Hoeflea algicola: one gene and its partner. The protein of the gene in region 2 interacts with the protein of the main gene of each other region in a pairwise test. Links are inferred from orthologs where the notes say so. Each region holds a gene or a part of one and is shown on either strand. Other genes may lie near its edges. The genes, in order: OEG84_RS04425 and OEG84_RS03305.

Region 1 (3,124 bases), 230 kb from region 2 along the record:
CAAGCGCTTCACGCAGCGAACCGGCAACGGTCGGGATCTTCTTGAGTTCCTTGGCAGGCAGATCGTAAAGGTCCTTGTCCATAGCCTTGCCCGGATGGATCTTGTTCTTGATACCGTCGAGGCCGGCCATCAGCATGGCTGCGAAACACAGATACGGGTTTGCAGTCGGATCGCTGAAGCGGACTTCAACGCGCTTGGACTTCGGCGATGAGCCGAACGGAATACGGCAGGATGCCGAACGGTTGCGTGCCGAATAGGCCAGCAGCACCGGAGCTTCATAACCCGGAACCAGACGCTTGTAGGAGTTGGTCGAAGGGTTGGCAAAGGCGTTGATGGCCTTGGCGTGTTTGATGATACCGCCGATGTAGAACAGGCAGGTTTCCGACAGGCCGGCATATTCGTCGCCGGCAAAGGTCGGCTTGCCACCCTTCCAGATCGACTGGTGCACATGCATTCCCGAACCGTTGTCGCCGAAGACGGGCTTGGGCATGAAGGTCGCGGTCTTGCCATAGGCGTTGGCGACCTGGTGGACACCATACTTGTAGATCTGGGTCTTGTCGGCCATGCGGGTTAGGGTGTCGAATACCAGACACAATTCATGTTGGGCCGACGCCACTTCGTGGTGGTGCTTTTCAACCGTCAAGCCCATTTCGGCGAGAACAGTGAGCATTTCCGAACGCATGTCCTGGCAGCTGTCGATCGGAGGCAGCGGGAAATAGCCGCCCTTCATGCGCGGACGGTGACCCATGTTGCCGGTTTCGTAGTCGGTGTCGTCGTTGGACGGCAGTTCGGTCGAATCGAGCTTGAAGCCCGTGTTGTAGGGGTCGGCCTTGTACTTCACATCGTCAAAGATGAAGAACTCGGGCTCGGGGCCGATGAACACGGTGTCGCCGATGCCGGAAGCCTGAAGATAGGCTTCGGCCTTCTTGGCGGTTGTGCGCGGGTCACGGCTGTAGGCTTCGCCGGTGATCGGGTCGAGGATGTCGCAGAAAATCGCCATGGTCGACTGCGCGAAGAACGGATCCATATGCGCAGTCGTTGTGTCGGGCATCAGCACCATGTCGGACTCGTTGATGGCCTTCCAGCCGGCAATCGAGGAACCGTCGAACATGACGCCATCGGCGAACATATCTTCGTCAACGCAGGAGACGTCCATGGTCACGTGCTGCATCTTGCCCTTGGGGTCGGTGAAGCGCAGATCGACGAACTTGACGTCGTTGTCTTTGATCTGCTTCAGAATTTCATTCGCTGTCGTCATGTTCGATATTCCCTGTTGGTACTGACGATAGGTGCGCGGCCTAACAGCGCCGGGCACGTTGATCGGGGGTTATTAGATGGCGTCGTTGCCGGTTTCACCGGTACGAATGCGGATGACTTCCTCGACATTGGAGACGAAGATCTTGCCATCGCCGATGCGGCCGGTCTGGGCGGCGTTGCGAATGGCGTCGATTGCGGCTTCGGCCGTTTCATCGGCGAGCACGATCTCGACCTTCACCTTGGGCAGGAAATCCACGACATATTCCGCGCCGCGGTAGAGCTCGGTGTGGCCCTTCTGGCGACCGAAACCCTTGGCCTCGGTAACGGTAATGCCCTGCAGGCCGACTTCCTGAAGGGCTTCCTTCACTTCGTCGAGCTTGAACGGCTTGATGATCGCTTCGATCTTTTTCATGAGAACCAATTCTCCGCATTTTTTCTGTGAAAGAGGGCGCCGACGCATGCACCAAAACCCACTCGCGAACATAAAAGCACACGGCGTGCCAATTCGGCGAAAATTCACGAGAACCGAGCAAATATTTTCTTTTGACCGAAAAAGGGACTGCGAAATCCGGCAAAACCGCCAGACTTCCTCCGGGGAAGGCCAATCCGCATTCGATTTCGTTTGTTTGTTCGGCGGGAAATGGTTCGGCGTGGCAGTCGTTGATGATTTTTTGTGCATCAACGCATGCCTAAATTCACGCCATAGTGCCTAAATAATGCTCAGTAGTCGGGCCTGGGGCAATAGAGCTGATCGTCTCCGTGCGGGCTATCGTCGGTGTCTTGACCGCGGTGCCCGGCGGTGCGACGAAAGCTGATGGCGATCAATGCGATACTGCTGGTGAACCCTTCAACTATGGGCAAGATTGACGCCGCGGCGATTGCCAGCGGAATTGGCGGCTATGGGCTGATGCAAGCTGCGGGCGCGCATGTTGCCGCCTGCGTGCTCAGGTACTACCCGGCCATGGTCCGGGCGATCATCTTCTGCGGACCTGGTAATAATGGCGGCGACGGTCATGTGGCAGCGCGCCTGCTTGCCGAGAGTGGCGTTGATGTTTGCCGCTACGGTGTTGAACCGCGACCGGGCGGTGATGCGGCACGGGCTCATGCCGATTGCCCGGGCAAGATCCTGCCTCTCGCCGACTGGTGTCCTGAACCTGGCGATGTGATTGTCGACGCGCTGTTTGGCGCTGGCCTCGACCGGCCAGTAAATGACGAGGTCGCCGCACTGATCGAGCGCGCGAAGGCAGCAGAGACACCGGTGGTCGCCGTTGATTTGCCGTCGGGCCTGTCGGGGCGAACCGGGCAACCGACTGGCGCCTGTTTTCAGGCATGCCATACCGTAACCTTTGCTGCGCTCAAACCTGGCCATCTGCTAATGCCGGGCAGGGCGCTGTGCGGCGAGATGCATCTGTGCGATATCGGCATTCCGGCGCGGCTGATTACCGGTGATGACCCGATCTCCTGCAACCACGCGGGGCTTTATAACGACTACCTTCCGGCAGCAGATCCGGCGCAGCATAAGTATAAACGGGGACACTTGGTGGTGTTTTCCGGCCGGTTGATCTCGGGGGGCGCGGCACGGCTTGCGGCCTCTGCCGGATTGCATGCAGGCGCCGGGTTGGTGACGCTGGCGACGCCGCCCGGTGCGGTGATGGTTCAGGCCACGCACCTGACGGCGGTGATGCAACGGTCGGTTAAATCGGCAGATGATCTCGATCAATGGCTTGAAGATCCGCGGCTTGCGGCCTTCGTGCTGGGGCCTGGATTTGGCGATCTCGACAAGGCCCGCGATTTTGTCACGCCGCTCGGCGGCGCCAACCGCCCGGTGGTGCTCGACGCCGACGGGCTGAGCGCTTTTGCAGGCGAT
Region 2 (3,323 bases):
CCTCCACCGCCTGGGCAATGCTGGCCTGACCGTTCGAAACAGTTCCCTGTGGCGAGGGTGTTTCGGGAGATTCAATGCGTAATTCGTTGTCGATGATCTCGCTGGTGATGACATCCTGGGGATAGAGCGCCATCACTCTGCGCACGACGTTTTCGAGTTCGCGCACATTACCCGGCCAGGGATAGGCCTTGAGCAGGTCCAGCGCATCGCCATCAAAACGCTTGGCGTCCAGACCTTCCTGCTCGGCATGGCGCACGAAGTGGCGCACAAGATCCGGCACGTCCTCGGCACGGTCGCGCAAGGCCGGCAATCGCAACGGCACCACGTTGAGCCGGTAAAACAGATCTTCGCGAAACAAGCCCTGATTGATCAGGATCTTGAGATCCTTGTTGGTCGCGGCAACGATTCGCACATCAGTCTTGATCGGCGTACGACCGCCCACGGTGGTGTATTCGCCCTGTTGGAGCACCCGGAGCAAGCGGGTCTGGGCGTCCATCGGCATGTCGCCAATCTCGTCGAGAAAAAGGGTCCCGCCTTCGGCCTGCTCAAACCTGCCGGTCGAGCGGCTCTGGGCGCCGGTAAACGCGCCCTTTTCGTGGCCAAACAATTCCGATTCAATCAGATCTCGCGGGATCGCCGCCATATTGATGGCGACGAACGGGCCGTTGCGGCGCTTGCCGTAATCATGCAGCGCACGGGCAACCAGTTCCTTGCCGGTTCCGGATTCACCGGTGATCATCAGCGTCAGATCGGTTTGCATCAACCGGGCCAGCACCCGGTAGATGTCCTGCATCGCGGTTGACCGCCCCACCAGTGGCATGCCTTCGGTGCTTTCCTCAGGCTGGATTGTCAGCTTGCGTGGCTCTGAGAGGGCGCGACCGATGGTGCCGATCATCTCAGTGAGATCGAACGGCTTGGGCAGGTAATCATAGGCGCCGCATTCAGATGCCTTGATGGCCGTCATGAAGGTGTTCTGGGCGCTCATCACCAGCACCGGGAGATCGGGCCGGGCGCGGCGGATCCGGGGCAGCAGATCAAAGGCATTTTCATCGGGCATTACCACATCGGTGATGACCAGATCGCCCTCGCCTGCGGAAATCCAGCGCCAGAGAGTTGCCGCGTTGGAAGTAATGCGAACTTCGTAACCGGCCCTGCTCAGCGCCTGGTTCAGCACTGTGCGGATGGCAGCGTCGTCATCGGCGACGAGTATGGTTGCCTTGCTCATGAGCTTAGTCCTTCTCGCCAAGCGGCGCACTGTTCTTGTCTGACGTCGGTTCGATTGGCCGACCGTCGGGCGACGCGGGCATCAGAATCCGGAATGTGGTCTTTCGGGCCTGGCTGTCGCATTCGACAATGCCGCCATGACCGCCGACGATCTTGGCGACCAGCGCCAGGCCAAGACCGGACCCGTTGGTTTTGGTGGTGACGAACGGATCGAACAGATGCGGCAGCAGATCGGCTGGCACGCCGGGCCCATTATCCTGCACGCAGAATTCCAGTGGCAGCGAAACCTTGTCGCGGCTACCAGCGACGGAGAGCTTGATGCCGGGACGATAAGCTGTGGTCAGCACGATTTCGCCGTCGGGGTTGTCTCCGACAGCCTCAGCGGCATTCTTGACCAGGTTAAGGAACACCTGCACCAGTTGATCGCGGTTGGCGTAGACCGGCGGCAGCGAGGGGTCATACAATTCGGTAAAGCGGATATTCCGGCCAAAACCGGCCTTGGCCAGCGCCTTGACGCGATCGAGCACCGAATGGATGTTGACCGGCGTGCGGTCGACCGGTCGCTCGTCGGAAAAGATCTCCATCCGGTCGACCAGCGAGACAATGCGATCGGTTTCATCGCGAATCAGTCGCGCCAGCGAGCGGTCTTCCTCACCTACGGTCATTTCCAACAGTTGCGCCGCCCCGCGAATGCCCGACAACGGGTTCTTGATTTCATGGGCCAGCATTGAGGCGAGCCCGGTTACCGAGCGGGCAGCGGCACGGTGGGTCAACTGCCGGTCGATCTTGTCGGCCATTGAGCGTTCTTGAAAGAAAACAACGACATTGCCGGGCACACCGGCAACAGGGGCGACATAGAGATCGACCAGCTTGTCATTGCCAAGCCGCGGCGAACTCAGATCAACCCGGTATTCGTTGACGGCGGCGCGGCGCGCGCGGACCTGCTCGATCAGTTCAAGCAGCGGACTGCCAAACGGAATGAAGGTTTCGAGCCTGTGCCGGGCGAGATGCGTGGCGCTTGCTGCGAAGAAGGCTTCGGCCTCCCAGTTGGCAAAACACACCAGTCCTGCCGCATCCACCATGATCACCGGGTGCTGGATCGTGTTGAGCACCATGCTGGCGATGTCGGGGGCGCTATCGGGCGCGGCCTGATCCCCCGGGAAACCACTCATGCTGCCGTCTCCAGATCTGTGGCGCCAGCGCCCGCTTCAAGGGCTTCGAAAAACAATGGCAACACCTCGGCGGCACTTCGCGAGGACATCATCGCGCTTTTCAATTTCGCGGGTGCCGATGGCGCGAGGGTGTCGAGATACCAGCCAATATGCTTGCGGGCATGACGGACACCGACGTCTTCGCCGTAATGGTCGATCATCATCGTGTAATGCTCCAGGGCGATGGCGTTGCGTTCCGGGCCCGGTTTCGGGGCGTGGGTCGATCCGGCCAGAATGCCGCAAATCCAGGGCTGGCCACGCGAGGCGCGCCCGATCATCACCGCATCGGCGCCCGAGCGACGCAGGCATTCGTCGATATCGGCCCGCGAATTGACATCGCCATTGGCGACCAGCGGCACCCTGACCGCATCGCGGATGCTGGCGATCGCGTCCCAGTCAGCCACGCCCTCGTAAAATTGCATGCGGGTGCGCCCGTGAATGGTGATCATCTGAACGCCGGCTGCTTCGGCCCGTGCGGCGATTGCTGGCGCATTGAGGTTTTCATGGTCCCAGCCGAGCCGCATTTTCAGCGTCACCGGCACCGACACGGCGTTGACCGTGGCCTCGATCAGGCTGAGCGCGTGATCGGGATCGCGCATCAGCGCCGACCCGGAATAACCACCGGTGACCTTCTTGGCCGGACAGCCCATGTTGATGTCGATCATCGCCGCGCCTTCGGCCTCGGCAATGCGCGCAGCTTCCGCCATCCAGTCGGCTTCGCGCCCGGCGAGTTGCACCACGTGCGGGTCAATTCCGTCACCGCGCAGCCGGACCCGTGATTCGCGCCGCTCAGTGACCAGTTCGCGGCTTGCCACCATTTCGGTAATGACCAGGCCTGCGCCATAGCGCCATGCCAGTTGCCGAAACGGTAAATCGGAAATACCCGAT

What was found.
Region 1: the proteins of OEG84_RS03305 (region 2) and OEG84_RS04425 interact in binary tests that used the Escherichia coli proteins (3 or more experiments, as listed by UniProt). The link is inferred for Hoeflea algicola from one-to-one orthologs.

What each region holds. Positions count from the first base shown.
Region 1 is NZ_JAOVZR010000001.1:881,333-884,456, reverse strand. What follows is about bases 1-2,800. They hold OEG84_RS04425 (P-II family nitrogen regulator), read right to left. Parts: upstream 1,670-2,800; coding sequence 1,331-1,669; downstream 1-1,330. Other genes in these bases: OEG84_RS04420 (NAD(P)H-hydrate dehydratase), read left to right, coding at 2,072-2,800; glnA (type I glutamate--ammonia ligase), read right to left, coding at 1-1,258. In the rest of the region: more of OEG84_RS04420, read left to right, coding at 2,801-3,124. UniProt on the Escherichia coli protein: P-II indirectly controls the transcription of the glutamine synthetase gene (glnA). P-II prevents NR-II-catalyzed conversion of NR-I to NR-I-phosphate, the transcriptional activator of GlnA. When P-II is uridylylated to P-II-UMP, these events are reversed.
Region 2 is NZ_JAOVZR010000001.1:650,455-653,777, reverse strand. The notes cover bases 314-3,312. They hold OEG84_RS03305 (two-component system sensor histidine kinase NtrB), read right to left. Parts: upstream 2,397-3,312; coding sequence 1,230-2,396; downstream 314-1,229. Other genes in these bases: dusB (tRNA dihydrouridine synthase DusB), read right to left, coding at 2,393-3,312; ntrC (nitrogen regulation protein NR(I)), read right to left, coding at 314-1,225. Also shown: more of ntrC, read right to left, coding at 1-313; more of dusB, read right to left, coding at 3,313-3,323.